Regions from separate parts of the Cytobacillus dafuensis genome, predicted to be linked through region 3. Evidence: riboswitches for the same ligand, from Rfam matches in the RefSeq annotation. Region 3 holds a riboswitch; each other region holds the start of a gene.

Region 1 (4,221 bases), 1.6 Mb from region 3:
TTAATCTAAAATTATCCTGATTCTTCCTACATTATACAACTACTCATAAGAGATTTCTGTTTTCCTGTCTCACAACTAATTATTAATAGCGTAGAAGTTAATCGTGTTCATATAGAAGTGGGGCAAAAGCAATCAAGTTTTGACTAGCAAACTCGAGTTTTTTTTCTATCCCATGAATAAAATTCTTTCATTTTACAGAAAATAAGAAAAAAAATTTGGAGGTGAATCATATGGGGCTAGTAAAAGCTTTTAACGAATGGAGAGCAGCTAGATATGAAAACCATGTCTCTCAAATGAAAGAAGTAGATAAGTGTCCGGAATGCTATGGAAGAGGCTTCATGTCATATCCTGTAAATGAATTCGCCTTTTATGGAAATTCTTTTGATTGTCCAGGGTGCAATGGAAGCGGCCATTTTTCTGATTGGGAGGATCTTAACTAAGTCCTTAACTTTCCAATAAGTCAAGCGAAAAAACATGCGTCTTCTCGCTTGGCTGACACTATTTATTCACAATCACAATTTGATTACCACCTTGTTGCTTTGCTTTGTATAACACTTGATCAACGGACTTCTTCAATTCATCAACAGTCCTGCCATGTTCTGGATACATTGCAACGCCAACACTGACTGAAATAAGAATTTCATTATTAGATATTTTGATGGGGTGTTCTCTATAAAATTCTAAGAGTTTATTATAAATTGCCTCAACATCCGATGGAGATTGGATGATCAGCATAAATTCGTCTCCTGCATATCGATAGCCAACAATATGATCATGACAAACACTTTTTATCCCATTTGCTAATTTTTTTAAATACAAATCACCTGTATCATGCCCGAAGTTGTCATTAATCCTCTTCAAATGATCAGAATCAATCATCATAAGAGTCATTTTTTCATGACCTTTTTCATTCATAAGCTTTGTTAAATCTTCATGAAAAGCACGGTGATTTTTCAATCCTGTTAATTCGTCTGTCCTTGACATTAAAAAAATCTTTTTATATAGCCTAGCTGTTCCAATTGAATTGATTACTTGAGATCCAATTATTTGCAAAAGCTCCTCATGTTCTTTACGATAGGCAAAATCTGATAAGCTTTGAGATGATATAACTCCTCTTACACGATCATCTATGATTACTGGTACAAAAATACATGACCTTGATTCCTTCTCTCCAAATTTTGCTTTCGATTCATAGGCTTGCGCTTCTTTTTTCAAATGAATGATTTCTCTTGTTTCAATAACCTTTGAAGTATAAGTATCACCCATGTCTACTGTTCTATTTGGATAGATCTTTCCATTTTCCAGCATAATCAGAAATTGAATTTGCTGCTTTTCTTCATTATATAAAGCCATGTAAAAGGCATCTGTAGACATTACTTGAGAAACCATTTCGTATGCCTTTTTAAGTAGGATCTCCTCATTCAGCGTCTTGCTGCAAACCTGGGCAAATTCATGAAGAATTTTATAATGCTGATTTAGCCATCTCATGTTTTCTATTTGGTCATTAATAACTTGAAGTTCTAAGAGTACTGAATCTATGACCTCTCTATCCTCTGGATATTCAATATTCTTTTCGATCTCCAAATAATTTTCATTAGAAATGATATCTTTCTCTGTACCGATTTTTTTTAATAATTGGTCAAAGATTCTTAATATATAGCGAATACCTTCCATATTTGCCATTTTAAACACTTCCAAAAATAGATTTTAAATAGGCTATTAATTATCCTGTTCGACGGAAATGGAATAAATTCATTCTTACACAAAAAAAAGATTAATCTGTACCGATTAATCAATGACATGGTTAATGATTTCGGTAACTGGCTGGCATAGTCAATCGACTTTAGCCCCTTTAGCTTTGCGTCTTCATTTTTCAATGAATTTGCCTTTTCTAATAGATATTATTAAGTTTTTCTGAATTATCCCATAACTTATACTTTAATCATATAGTTCTTTTTTACCATAGTCAATTCATTTTCAAAAAAAAGGATTTTATAGGAAATTAAACCGTGATATAAGAAAATCTATGATAAATCATGTAATTAAAATGGCTGCCTAAGCAGATAGGCAGCCATTTAATCAAGGTTCGATTATGTTAATTATGTGTAAGCAACTTGAGATATAATTCTCAAATCCCTGAATCTTTTCCTATCCTTTTTGAAGAACTTCCTTTATTAATAAAGTGGGGTTGGATACTAATGAAACTTCTTCCCCAGATTCGATAAAACGAATGTATGGTCTTTGCATACTCCCTTTTATCTTTGTGATGATCGCTTCTCTTCCATTATTCATTATCACCCTTGTGCCCGGGATATAGGAAGGAACCACTTCCACAAATAGTTGAACAAGCTCCATACTAAAATCAGTACCTGCTTTCGTCATAATATATTCCATCACTTCATGAGGCGGCATCTCTTGACTTGATAAGAGATTATCATACATATTAGCAATTGAACAAATTTGGGCAAATTCATGAATTTGATCTTCTGCTATACCGCGTGGGAAGCCCGTTCCATCTACCTTTTCATGATGCTGATAGGCCATATGAGCAGAAAGTAAGCTTATTTCTCTTATATTTCGTAAGAAGTTAAATCCAACTAATGGATGCCCAGCATCACTAACCTTAATAGCATTCCCTATATCATGAAGCAATGCTCCCATCCCTACATCTTTTAATTGATTAGGGGGAATCTGCTTTTTGTTCGCAAGGTGTAAAGATAAAAGCGCAACATTTACCGCATGAGCATATTCTCTTAAATCCTCGGCAAGTGAGGTTGTCGGGAATAAAATGATTGCTTTTCGCTTTGAAACCTCTTCCACTAGATTCGAAACAAGCTTTTGCAATGTAATTATGGGTAGATTGCCTTTTTGCGCAACATCCTGAAAAGCTTTTTGAATAATTTCAATAGCCGCAATCCAGGTCGTTGCATCAACAATTTCATCCATGGATATTCCTTCAGATAGAGCATCCTCAACTAACAAATAGCGTACACCTATTGATTCAAGCCGTTCTAAATATACAGGGTGAATCGTTCTCCCAGCAGCAAGCAGCACTCTCCTTTGCCTATCAAAAACAGGACGGGCAAGCTGCATAAAAATTGGATTGTAATCGTCTATGTTTATTAGTCTCATGTTGCGTTCCTACTTTCATTCATAACATATGTACAATTATTCATTTTCTTCTATGCAAAGCAGAAAAAATTATAACATATTATGTAATACGAGAAAATAGGACATCCGGCTCGTCTTACAGATTAATGAAAAGATGGAAACTTTCATTCAGGAAACAATGCTTCGACAATGTTCCCTTTTCTCCCACTTGTTGTTTCTGCTTGGGATAGCGAATTAAAAATAGCCTCTTCTGTTGATTCAGCTGCAGCGGCAAATAGTTGATTCATCATTGGGTGATCATCTCTTATATGCTGAGAGGCTTCAAAAACTTGTTCATTTTGATGAAAAACTTTTTGAGCTGTAGAAAATGCGATTACGATATCTCCACTGCCATGGCTAAAATGGCTGCCGGATCGGCCTAATCCAATGCCACAGCGCTTGGCGACTCTTAGCATCTGCCTATCACTGAGAGGAACATCTGTGGCAAGAACTATGATGATAGAGCCATCAGTCGTTTTGGATACCGCAGTTTCTTGAGTTCCAAGTCCTGAAAACCGATGGGACGGAAACTCTTCTTTTGATCCAAAATTGCTTAAAACCATACATCCTACTGTGTATTCCTTCCCTTCAATTCCATCAATAATAATTCGAGAGGAACTCCCAATTCCACCTTTATATCCAAAGCAGACCATTCCTTTACCTGCTCCAACAGCCCCTTCTGAAGATACGTTTATAGATGCTTTAGAAATTGCTTCCTTCGCATGATTTGGCTTTACAGGAAAATGCCGAATCGAATTCAAATGGCTATCATTGCATTCTCCAACTACAATATTAATTGTTCCAGTCGTTTCTCCGATCTCCGGAGTGATATCAAGCATATACTCTAATGTCCCTTGAGTAACGGCTGGAACACCAAAAGTATTCGTAAGCATGATAGGAGACTCGATCACACCTAATTCATTTACCTGTACTAATCCCGTTGTTTTTCCAAATCCGTTCAATACATAGCTAGCTGCAACCACTTTTTCTCTAAACAAGTTCCCTCCGTGGGGAAGGATAGCTGTTACTCCAGTACAGGCATACTCATCTCCCTCTAATGGATGATCAAGT
Region 2 (4,221 bases), 360 kb from region 3:
AAAACATCTGCGAAACCAGTTGTTTGGGCGATTGATCAAGAGCATTCCATTCATTACTATTTTCCGCGAGATTGTCCAAGAGTTATTTATTGGAAGGCAGATTATACGAACGAAAATGATAAAAATCAATTCTTTTTCGGGTCAAGTGCAGACCAGATTATCACGGTTGAAAGCCGTTGGCTAGAGCGGATTCGTCAAACAAAACTATATGTCTATACATTTTGTGCAGACTCATTTGAAATGTTCGATGAGAACGCTGGATATTATGTATCCGATCAAGAAGTTTCTCCGATTAAGGTTGAGCCTGTTGGAGAGTTATTAGAAAAGCTCTTGAGTGAAAGCATAGAATTAAGATTTACTCCGGATCTCTCTCCGATTCGAGATATGGTTATTTCTTCAACCTTAGGATTTTCTATTATTAGATTTGGCAACGCGATAAGTGTATCAAAATCATGAGGGTTTGATATTTAAGAGTATGATAGAGAAAAAATCGGATATGTTATCGAAAAGGTCAATCTATGTAGGAGATTGACCTTTTGTTTTTTTATGTTAATTTTTTATACATCACAATATGTGGACCAATAGGAGGATAATCAAATATTTCACCATGTACTTTAAAGCCTAATTTATTATAGTATTCTTGTACTGTGGTTCTTGCTTTACACCATAGTAGGTCAAACCCCTGCTCTTTTATCAAACTTTCGGAGAAGGTAACAAGTGATCTACCAGCTCCTAACTTTCTAAACTCTTCAAGAGTTGCCATTCCTCTTAAACGATATTGCTTTTCAATTTTAAAATCAGGATTCTTTTCAACGCAAAAGGAAGCAATACTAATTAGCTCTCCTTGATAAAATGCTCCAACATGAAATGCACCAGCTTCATGATCTGTATCATATTTGCAGTCCTCAACTGTCTGGTGAGGACGTAAAACACTATGTCTAAGACTGTAGGTCATTTCTGGCTTGATTTTTAGAACATCAATCATGTTATTCCTCCAATCCTTTCATAAAAATAAATGAGAATTATGAATTGGTAATTCGCTTACTGTTCTAGAAATCCTGCATTAATTTCAATGCTTTTTTTGATGAATATTTATCAATGTATAGTAAAAAAGGATATTGGAGTATCGCTGTAGTAGCTTCTTGGGTGCATAAAGAGCGAAATAAGTGATGTTTAAACTAAAGCCTGTATAGGTTTTATCCAGAAGATATGACAGAAAAATGTCGAAGTATGTATATTATTGTAAAATAATGTTTAACTTTCATTGACTATTCCATTTTTGTTAATTAGACTGTTAAAGTGAAAAAGTAATGAGTGATTTTACATAGGTACAAAGTCTGGTGTAGGCAGACTTATTGAAAGATAAGGAAGCAAAATAATGGTTCTGTCGTTTATATTAGCTATTGAACTATGATCTCCAGGTTGCCTATATTAAAGTGATTGCTGCTCTATTTTTAATGGACAGCTGTTTTTTTTTGTGAAAATAAAAAATAGTCGGTGGTTTATGATAAGGAAATAAACAGCGAGTGAATGAGTTGAACTAAATTTATATTTTCGAAGAGTACTGTTGGGGCAAGATATTGTGGAAAGTGATTCATACTATTGAAGATAGATAAAATTAAAAAAGCAAAATAATAATTGAAGAAGAGATGATATTATATGACATTTACAATTGGGAAAAAGTTGTTAGCGGGATTTTTGAGTGTTGTCATTTTACTTGGCATTATTAGTTCAATATCATATGTCAACATTAAGAAAGTAGACGAATCTTACTCAGATTTGGTTGATCGGCGGGCAGATATATTAATTAATTCAATGAATATGCAAATCAGTGCATCTAGAGAAGGCGGTAATTTGAGAGGAGTATTAATAAGAGAAAAGGATGCATCGGATTTATTGATACAATCTATCGATAATCTAAATGAGAGCATAAAAGCTACAAGTGATATAGCTTATCAACAAGATCATAAAGATAAATTAAAACAGCTTGAATCAATGAATAATGACTTTATGCAGATGTCAAATGAAGTCATAAATTTGATGGAGAAAGATCCGGAAAAAGCAAATATATATGCAATTGAAGAAGTTATTCCATTATCGAGAGAAATTCGTGATATAGCAGATGGACTCGCAAAAGAGCAAAAAAAACTTATGGATGAAGGAAGTATCGCTAGTTCTGAATTGTCTAATAATGTTGCATCAACTGTTCTTATCCTAAGTATAATTGCTATTGTATTAGCGGTTATTATTGGCGTGGTTATTACTCGAATGCTTACTAAACCTATTTTATCAATAGAAAAAGCGGCATCTGCCATCGCGGAATGTGATCTTACTCAAGAGGATGTTCATGTAAAGAATCGGGACGAATTTAGAAATCTGGCTAGATCATTTAACCAAATGAAGGAGAATCTTCGCCTCTTGGTTCGTGAAGTGAGCCTGGATGCTGAACAAGTAACTGCAACTTCGGAAGAGCTGACTGCCAATGCTGAACAGACGAGTGGTACAACAGAACAAATTACAATCGCAATTCAAGAAGTGGCATTAGGGTCAGAAAAACAACTATCGCATGCTACAGATGTTAATCAATCAGTCGTAGAAATCTCAAGGGGAATGAATCAGGCTGCAGCTTCCATTCGATCCGTTGTAGATTTAACGGCTACAGCGAATGATAAGGCAGTCGCCGGAAATGAAGTGGTTACTCAAACAGTTGAACAAATAAATCTTGTTCAAAAAACTGTTAATGAAACTGAAGAAGTAGTAAATATCCTTGGTGATAAATCAGTTGAAATTGGCCAAATCGTTGAGTTGATTACCCAAATTGCAGATCAGACAAACCTTTTAGCTTTAAATGCTGCAATCGAAGCTGCAAGGGCAGGAGAACATGGAAAAGGGTTTTCAGTAGTCGCTGATGAAGTAAGGAAGTTAGCGGAACAGTCTGGTGAGGCAGCAAGTCAAATACGCGAACTTATTCAAGAGATCCAAATAGAAGCAGATAAAGCTGTGCAATCTATGAATCATGGAGCAACTGTAGTAGATGCGGGCATTAAATTAGTTTATCAATCTGGAAATGCATTCAGTGATATTGTAAAGTCCATTGAACAGATAACTGACGAAACTCAAGAAGTGTCAGCAATTGTAGAACAGGTAAATTCAAGCTCTCAGAATGTGGTAGAAATGGTGGAAGGTGTAGCCATTATTGCTGAAAAATCTGCAGGAAATACACAAAACGTAGCCGCATCAGCAGAAGAACAAAATGCCTCAATGGAAGAAATATCATCTTCAGCGGCAGCTTTAAGTAATATGGCTTTAAATCTACAAACAGCAATTAATAGATTTAAAATTTAGAATCATATTTCATGTGAAATAAATGATACGAATTTATCGCAGATTAACGGGCAGTAAGACCCCCACTTCAAGGATTCGCGTATGCAAAGAAGAGTAAGTGGGGGATCAACTGCCCGTAAATGCCCGATTGGTTCAACTAACCATCAGTGGGGGATGAAGAAAAACCCCCACTGATGGAAGTTTCACTTTATTAAGTTTACCGTTAAATTGAGTCTGATCACGGAAAGCGCGTACACACCCGGAAAATATAGAAAGAATAGTTAACATTTTGTCATTAATGAAAAGTTCTGTGGAGAGAAAAATCTCTGTAGGGCTTTTCTTTTTGTTATTATTATAAATTGGTTAATTATGGTATATTTATTGAGGTAAGGGGGGATTAGAGTGAATACATTTTCAGTTGTAGGCATCGTGATTGTCTTTACAATTTATATACTTGTAGATCAAGTGTATTTGAAAAGACATCTTGGTATCAAAAGCAAATATGAATGGTTATTCTCTGTGAATAGAAAGACCTATGCAAAAATTATTGATTTTTTAATTCTTATTTTATTCATTATTATTTTTTTGAACCTAAATAGTGGTTCGACTTTTCATACTTATTCACCCGTTATCAGAACAAGCCCAATGTTTGGGATGTTTTTCCTCCAGAATGTAAATCAAGGGATTGAGGAACTACTAATAAACCGAACTGAAAAATCCTACTATCATAAATTTTTAGGTTCTTTTATGATACTGGTTACTTTTCTGATTTTGTTTGTAGGAGAAAGAGTATAGGAACCTTTTTAATTCAATTAACGAGGGCATTACTTGATAAAAATCAGCTTTATGGAAGATAAATATGAGGGAAATAGATTTGCAGCTATTATTGGGCGGGTT
Region 3 (4,221 bases):
CAATTAATAAAGGGTCTTATACTGTTCGTAAAACAGGAGTAAACTTAATAATGAATGATTGATTAGGGGTGATTTTCATATTTAGGAAAAACACAAAAAGGATACTTAGAACATTATTAACAAATCCAATATTAATTATTGGATACTGGATTTTTTGCTTTGAGTTAGCTTCATTATGTATGTATGGAAGAATTAATAATAATATTTATTTTTTATTATTATGTATCGTACTTTTAATATCTATCATTGTATTTACTACAATTAGAATTATAAAAGATAGAGAATATGACTCTAAAAAATCAAATACATGGCAATATATTTCTATAATAATTATGGTGGCAATAACATTATTTTATGGAGTAGAGATTTATAAAAGTGCAACAAATTATGGTGGCAAACTTGCGTGGACTATAGAAAGAATAAAAAATGAAAGATCAGTTAAATTTGAACATAATAATATATATGAATATGGAGTAGAAGGTATATTTGAAGATATAAATAAGGAATATACTTTGCCAAAGAAATTATATATGGCAAGTGATTTTAAGCTTACATTTAATTCAGATGGAACAATCACATCTTTTGATACATTTGTTTATGGGAAAAATGAGGATGGGAAAGAGGAAACTTACTTAATATCTTATGATGTAAATAAATCACAGGATATTACTGTATGGCTAAATGGATATGCAGGTGCCGATTATGATGAGGATAAACTATTAGAACCTCTAATTAAAACGGTTAACGCTATTCCAGTTCAGCAAACCGTTAGTAAGTGGAAGGAAAGTAAATATGGATTAGTTTATTATGGAAAACGAAATTGGGGATATAACACAGAGGGAATTATTAATATTAATGAGGAAGGTAAGGAGCATCATCTTGAAGAAGAAAGTTCTGAAATAATTGGGTATACGGTATCTATATTTGTCCCTGGAAAAGAGAAAGAGATCATACCAGCTAGATATCACTTAATAGGTGACCCAAGTTGGAGTAAACCAAAGACTACGCCAAATCAAGATAGTTCTAAAGAGAAGCAACAAGAGTTAACGAATAACAATGAACAGTTTTTCTTATCAAAAGAAGTTGGTTATAGACTAAATTTTGTAGACAAAGCATTAGGAAGTAGTTTTTATTCACTAAGCATGACTGTTGATGGGGGTGAAAATTGGGAAGTTATAAATGAGGATCCATTCAATGGAACAATTGGTGGGCCATCAGGAATAACTTTTATTAATAATCAACTTGGATTTTTAGGAGCAACCAGACCTTCTGGTACTGAGGGCGAGTTATATCGTACAGATGATGGGGGAATATCATTTACAAAGGTAAATTATACACCCCGTGAAGTAAAATTAGATAGTGGACAGTCTATAAGTCCTTTCGATTCTCCAGGTATGCCTTATGAGAAAGATGGAGTTTTTAATATGTTAGTCGGGCAAGGAGCAGACGGAGATTACAATGGTAATAGTAGTGCACTTTATCGATCAAAAGATAATGGAGAAACATGGGAATATTTAAAAGAAGTTAAAAAGTAGTTAGTATTAAATAAATAATTATATATTGAAAAACCTCCGTTGCAGGTTTAACGGTGAACCGCATCATAAGTACGTGAGGTTTTCTAATATGACCACATAATAATTAGAGCGAGAATTTAGCTGAGATGAGAAGTAAGGGATAACTTCTCTTTTTTGTTTGCATTTGAGCTTTGTATCTCTACCTAATTTAATTTTAAATCGTATCAGGTAGATCGCCTGAGGACGTAAACAAATTTATCGCAGATTAACTGGCAGTAAGACCCCCACTTCAAGGTTACGAGAGAATCAAAGAAACCTAAGTGGGGGATGAAAGCCGACTAAGAATGCCGAGTCCTGTGGCAACGTCGGCACTAGCACGTCCTGTGCGTCGAAAAACCCCCACTGATGGAAGTTTCACTTTATTCAATGAAAATATTTTTTTCGGATTTCTATCTTCTAGCTAGTCTTAACATTAAATTATTTTTAATTACAGCCGATATTTTATATAGATTGTATTTATAATGAGGTGATGTTAAATAGGCTATGGAATGGTAAATAGGTTGGAATTGCAAATAATTATAGGCGAAAAGTGAAAAAGGCAAATCATAGGAAACTATGGGACGCAAAGCCATGGGCCTGAACTACATTAATTAAATGTAGATGGCAGCCGGTTACCACAAGAAGTCATAGCAAATGTTTCTATGAACCTTCTTTGGGTTCTTTTTTATTTGCTTTTTTTTACACGAAAGGTAGGTATATTGTATGATTAAAAAATTATTTAGTATTAAGACTTTTTTAGTAGTAATGATACTTATGTATCAATTTAATTTTCTATTTGGAGAATTAAAGGTATCCGCAAACACTAATATTTTACCTCCTAGTAACCTAACTTTCCAATCGATAACACCAGATGATGGAAAACTGACATGGAGTGCAGTATACGGAGCAACTGGATATAATGTTTATGAAATTAAAGATGGACAACTTATTCTGTTAGGAAAAACTAACACAATAAGTTACAGCTTAAACGATCTTCCAGAAGGATCATACAGATATGTTGTTTCAACTTTAACTAGTGAAGGAGAATCTGGTCCTTCTGCTCCGGTAAATGCAGAAATTGTTTACCCTAATATGCTGGCGCCGGCCACATTAAGCTCAGTTATCCGAAATGGTAACGATATCGTTCTTAGTTGGGGCTCATCTCAATATGCTCAAAAGTATAATATTTATCAAATTTCAGAATCAGGGGAAAGAACACTTTTAACATCAACTACAGCAACAACTTATACTATCGCAAAAGCAGAAGAAGGTCTACATACTTACTCCGTCTCTGCTTATAATGCTCTTTACGGAGAATCTCCTGATGCTGAACCTATCAAGGTAGAAGTGGGCTATCCAGAGATGAAGCAGCCTTCAAATCTTTCCTTTACAATTACAAATGGCACAGATGTGAATATAAAATGGCAAGGTGCAGATTATGCAACTAGCTATAAGATTTATCAAGATATTGATGGAAAGCTTGAATTACAAAAAACTGTGACTGGGACAAGTGTGACATTCAGTAATCAACCGGCAGGAGACTATACGTATAAGGTTTATTCTTATAGTGATCGTTTTGGAGAGTCTACAGAAGGCAGCCAAATTTCCTTAACGGTAGGTTCAATTGTTATGACAGCACCAAACAACGTAACTTATAAAATTCAAAATACAAATGATGTAGTGTTGACTTGGGGGACTGTTCCATATGCGGATAGTTATAAAGTTTATGAATTAAATAATGGAGAAAAAACTTTAAAAAGTACAGTGAAAGGAACAACAATTACATATTCAACTCTTAAAGGCGGTGAACATGAATATATCGTTCATTCCTATAGTGATCGCTTTGGAGAGTCTGAAGCAGGAACTAAAGTTTCCTTCAGTATTGATACTGTCGAGGTTTATCCTCCTAAAGAGCTTTCTTATAAAATTCAAAATGGTAATGATATTGTCTTAAGTTGGAGTAGTGCAGAGAATGCTACTAATTATAAAGTCTATCAAATCATTGATGGACAAAAAATCTTGAAAAATACTGTGACAGGAACATCTATAACTTTTACGAATATGTCATCAGGAAGTTATCAATTTGAAGTTCGTACGAATAGTACTCGTTTTGGAGAATCAGAAGATGGAGCTCAAGTTTCTTTTACTCTTGATCAAATCAATATGAGTGCACCGAAAAATGTGAAATACGAGATTAAGAATGGAAATGATATTACCCTTAGCTGGGATGCTGCGGAGAATGCAACACACTATAGAATCTATCAAGTAATTGATGGCAAAAAAGTGTTAAAAACAACAGTATCTAATCTTACTGTTCCATTTAGTAATTTGCCAGAAGGGGATATTGCTTACGAAATTTATTCTTATAATAGTCGTTTTGGAGAATCAAATGAGGGAACAAGTATTAAGATTTCGGTCGTTTATCCGAAAATGCTTCCTCCAGAAAATGTTAATCAAACTACTATAAATGCAACGTCTTTCACTTTAAAATGGGATTCTGCTGAATATGCAACAAATTACAAGGTATACCAGATTGTAGATGGACAAAAAATCTTGAAAAATAATGTAACCGGTACAAGTATTTCTTATAGCAATATGCAGACAGGTTCTTATAAATATGAAGTTTACTCCTATTCTACTCGTTTTGGAGAGTCAGAGGAAGGTACTT
Region 4 (4,221 bases), 1.4 Mb from region 3:
GCGATAACGAGCGTAATGATTGCGATGGGCAGTGCCTTTGGCTCAATAAAAGTGGAAAGCTTGAAACCCTTTATTTCATCTGTAGAGACGGATCTATCCAATTTAGGAACATTCAAGAAAAGTGAGATAATAAAACAAATGACTCCTAACGCCACGCAGAAACTAAAAATCATTTTGAAGGTTGTGTGCTGGCTCATATAAAGCCCGATGAATGGTCCGATTGCTGTGGCCAGTGATGCACTCATGCTGTAATAGCCGATACCCTCGCCTTTACGTGTGGCAGGGATAATCTGAGCTACAATCGTTCCTGTCGCTGTACTAGCCATGCCAAGAGCAATTCCATGTATAAAACGATTGAAAAGTAAAAAGCTGATCCCAAAATTAGCAAAATATAATAGCGTCGTCGCAATAAAAAAGAGCAGCCCAATAAATAAGGTTCTCTTTCTGCCGATCGAATCAATCATCCGGCCAATCACAAGCCGTCCAATTAATGTACCGATAATAAATATCCCTGTAACAAGCCCAGCTTCGCTTGTAGATGCATCAAATTCATTAACTGCATAAACAGCAATAGTCACCATTAATAAATAAAAAATTAAGGTTAAAAAGAAGTTGACGGAGGAAACAACAATAAAATCCTTCGTCCATAGTTTCGGTCTTGAGTGTGTCAAAGTTATTTCCCCTTACTCTATAATATTTTTTCGGATATCCTTCATGATACGGATTGCTTCAAACTGCTCTTTCTCTGTAATTCCTTTAAGAATGCTCTGTTCAAATTGATCAATCGTTACACGGACATCCTCATAAACTTCTCTCCCTAGGTCTGTAAGCTGCATTCTCTTTTCACGTTTGTCTTTGCCGGGGACTTGTTCAACATATCCCAGTTCCTCCAAGCGATTCATCGTTCTCGTTATGGTTGGTTTCTCTACGTACTGAAAATCGGAAAGCTCGACAAGCGTAGCAGAACCGTGATTGGCTAAGTAAAAAAGAATTGACCATTGAGCTCTGTATAACTGATGCTTGGCAAGTTGAATATTAAGTTTATTTTCAAAAGGCCGGTATAATAGCATAAACTGGTGAAAAAATTCCCTATACACTTTCATGGGAAATCCCCCTTTTTAAATAAAATAGTTATCGATGGTAATAGTTAGCTTCGATAACTATAATAATATAATAGAATGACAAAAATATAAATAGGCATAAAGACTTACGATTAACCAGTCTTATGTTAAACATATGTTGAATTTTAGATAATTTTGTTGAATTATGGAGGAGTATAGTTTATTATGAATACGTTATTAATGAAAAAGTCCTATATGTAAAGGCAAACTATTCGAAAGAATAGGACGCAAAGCCAAGGGTCTAAGGGTTTATAGTGAGTATAATTTCCTATAAACTACGACAGCCGGTTGCCCAATTTTTGGATTGGTTTATAAAAACCTTAGGCTATTCTATGTTTTCAGAGAATAGTCTTTTTTCTGTTTTTTTTAAACATAAAAGGAGGACTAGCTAGAATTGAGTAAGGTTTGGAATTTAGAAGAAATTGAGTATTTAAAAGAACAAATTGGTGTCAATAAAATCACGACAATCGCAAAAACAATGGAGCGCTCTTATCACTCTGTGATCGTAAAAATGAATCGATTAGGAATATCGAATACAAAGCTGCACACAGGATTGATTACAATTGGAGAACTCGCCAAGCTGGTAAAGGTAGATAGAAATACAGTTAAATGGTGGGTTGATAAGCATGGGCTGCCCTGTACGAAGAAGGTAACAAGAAAGTCAAAAGGTTTTTATTTCATAGATCCATCTGACTTTTGGAAATGGGCAGAAGAAAATAAAAATAGAGTTCAATTTTCGAATATTGATTCAAAGGTTTTATTACCTGAGCCTGATTGGGTTCAGGAGGAGAGACTAAAGGAAAATGATGTTGTCAAAAAGAAAGCCTACAAGGCATGGACAACAAAAGAAGATCAATTCCTACTACAACTGCGAAGTAAAGGCCTAACTTTTACAGAAATCGGTGTAAAAATGAACAGAAGTTCTATTAGTGTGGCACGCAGAATGAAAAGGATTTTATAAAGTGAAACTTCCATCAGTGGGGGGTTTTTCCATCCCTACTAATGGTTAGTTGAACCAATCACGCTCAAAACGCCACGTCCTGTGGCTTTCGCCTGACTAGGACATCGTGTCCGTCGTCGGGCTTTTACGAGCAGTTGTCCCCCACCTATCTTCGTCGCTTCTCTCTCAATCTTGAGGTGGGGGTCTTACTGCCCGTTAATACGGGATAAATTTGCTAGCTTTTTAATCTGCAGAGTAAAAAGAGATAATGAAGGAAGAAGGGTGCAAAATAGAGCCAAATATACCGTCACTGATCAGGGATAATTCCCTGTTCAGTGAATATCAACCACTTACTAATTCTAGTAATGATTCAGTTTTTGCCTATGAAGCCTTAATGAGAACGACACCACGAATAAATCCACTTATTGTTTTTCAACAAGCACAAATTGACGGATTGTTATATGAGCTAGATATAGCTTGTATTTCTAATGCTATCAAAGAATTCCCTAAAGAATATTTTGGACATTATTCATTATTTATAAATATTTTGCCGACCACGATTTTACATAATGAATTTAAAAGCTTTATCCATAACCTCCTAATACATTATCCGATGATCGAGGGGCAAATTGTTTTTGAAATTAATGAAAATGTTGTCATGGAAAGCATATGGGAGCAAAGGGAATTTCTAAATCGTTTAACTTTCATAAAATCATTAGGTTTTCATATCGCTTTTGATGATTTACCTGTTTCAAAGGCTTCCTTTCATATCATTGAAAACCTTTCCCCTGATTTTGTTAAGCTGGATCACACAAAGTCAAAAGGGTTATCAAGCTCAAAGGAAAAACAAGATTTAATTTCTCTATTTTTAGAATACACGGATAAAAAAGTGAAATTAGTGTTGGAAGGCATTGAAACAGAGGAGGATCTATTGACCGCCAAACGATTAGGAGTCCCATTACTTCAAGGCTTTTATATATCAATGCCGAAGCGATTGCAGATGTTTGACAGAGTACTAGAGATAGAGGTTTAAACTTAATAGCTAAAAAATGTTATTTAGGTTTTCATTCTTGATTTTACTTGTTAAGGGGTTGCTGCACTCTTCGAAATATGTCGATATTATGGTTTAAAAGGAGAAGTAGAATGATCCGCTAGTGGTGATTTTGCTTCTTTTTTGCTTTTATTGCCACTTTTATATAGATAAAAGAGTATCAAAAATCATAGTCACAAAGAAGTATTTATTGTAGAATTTTGTAATAATTTCACTAAATGGTCCAATAATGCAAAATTAGTTAATAAATAGGGAAATTAGTGAATGGTTATGAAAGAAAGGTGGGAGTTAAGAAGACTCTTGTAGTGAAAGATAGTATGTAATATTATTTCCAAAACTATGAAAAATAGGTGATTACTTTGAAGATCAAATTAAAATTAGGGATGAAGATTAATTTAATAGTTTTGTTTGTTATTCTCTCTTTATCAGCGATTATAGTAGTTGTCGTAAATAAGGAAATTGAGAATGGAATAGAAGAATTAGCTGTTGAAAAGGCAAAAGGTGATGTAGCTCTTGCCTATAGATACATAGATGAAAAATATCCTGGGGAATGGTCCATTAAAGGTAACCAGCTTTATAAAGGAACTGCTCTCATGAATGGAAATGAAGAAATTGTAGATGAAATTGCTAAGGATACAGGGGATACTGTTACGATATTTCAAGGGGATACACGTGTATCGACAAATGTGATAAAAGACGGAAATCGAGCCGTTGGAACACAAGTTTCCCAGGAAGTGTCAGATGTTGTTCTTAAAAAAGGTGAATACTATTATGGTGAAGCAAATGCTGCAGGAAATATATATCAAACAGCCTATATGCCTATTAAAAATGGGAATGATGAAATTATCGGTATCTTTTATGTTGGTGCTTCTCAGAGCATTATCGAAAGGATTATATCCGATGTTTTAATGGAGGTTTTAACCATCCTAGGTATCGTGATTATCTTGTCGAGCCTTGTTATTTATTGGTTTTCAAGAAGAATAGTAAAGAGATTAAATAATATATCATCCGCTCTTGAATTAGCGGGAGATGGGGATTTCACGAAGAAAATTAGTGATCAAACAGGTGATGAAATAAGTAATCTCTCGATAAGTTTTAACCGAATGTCT

The links. A riboswitch is a leader RNA that binds a small molecule or an ion and turns the genes downstream of it on or off. The one in region 3 is predicted to bind cyclic di-GMP.
Region 1: another riboswitch for cyclic di-GMP. It lies ahead of FSZ17_RS13435 (sensor domain-containing diguanylate cyclase); the one in region 3 lies ahead of FSZ17_RS23300 (OmpL47-type beta-barrel domain-containing protein).
Region 2: another riboswitch for cyclic di-GMP. It lies ahead of FSZ17_RS04435 (methyl-accepting chemotaxis protein); the one in region 3 lies ahead of FSZ17_RS23300 (OmpL47-type beta-barrel domain-containing protein).
Region 4: another riboswitch for cyclic di-GMP. It lies ahead of FSZ17_RS22605 (helix-turn-helix domain-containing protein); the one in region 3 lies ahead of FSZ17_RS23300 (OmpL47-type beta-barrel domain-containing protein).

What each region holds. Positions count from the first base shown of each region.
Region 1 covers NZ_CP042593.1:2,836,349-2,840,569, forward strand. Annotated here, with positions in the region: gene FSZ17_RS13430 (hypothetical protein) at 231-440, shown strand; gene FSZ17_RS13435 (sensor domain-containing diguanylate cyclase) at 499-1,683, opposite strand; cyclic di-GMP riboswitch class I at 1,813-1,897, opposite strand; gene FSZ17_RS13440 (HD-GYP domain-containing protein) at 2,149-3,132, opposite strand; gene FSZ17_RS13445 (DmpA family aminopeptidase) at 3,276-4,221, opposite strand, start outside.
Region 2 covers NZ_CP042593.1:886,241-890,461, forward strand. Annotated here, with positions in the region: gene FSZ17_RS04425 (DUF6886 family protein) at 1-456, shown strand, start outside; gene FSZ17_RS04430 (GNAT family N-acetyltransferase) at 545-985, opposite strand; cyclic di-GMP riboswitch class I at 1,336-1,430, shown strand; gene FSZ17_RS04435 (methyl-accepting chemotaxis protein) at 1,660-3,345, shown strand; gene FSZ17_RS04440 (DUF4181 domain-containing protein) at 3,727-4,119, shown strand.
Region 3 covers NZ_CP042593.1:1,241,757-1,245,977, forward strand. Annotated here, with positions in the region: gene FSZ17_RS06045 (WD40/YVTN/BNR-like repeat-containing protein) at 69-1,535, shown strand; cyclic di-GMP riboswitch class I at 2,102-2,193, shown strand; gene FSZ17_RS23300 (OmpL47-type beta-barrel domain-containing protein) at 2,277-4,221, shown strand, end outside.
Region 4 covers NZ_CP042593.1:4,771,121-4,775,341, reverse strand. Annotated here, with positions in the region: gene FSZ17_RS22615 (MFS transporter) at 1-671, opposite strand, end outside; gene FSZ17_RS22610 (MarR family winged helix-turn-helix transcriptional regulator) at 684-1,103, opposite strand; cyclic di-GMP riboswitch class I at 1,314-1,417, shown strand; gene FSZ17_RS22605 (helix-turn-helix domain-containing protein) at 1,516-2,082, shown strand; gene FSZ17_RS22600 (EAL domain-containing protein) at 2,330-3,094, shown strand; gene FSZ17_RS22595 (methyl-accepting chemotaxis protein) at 3,472-4,221, shown strand, end outside.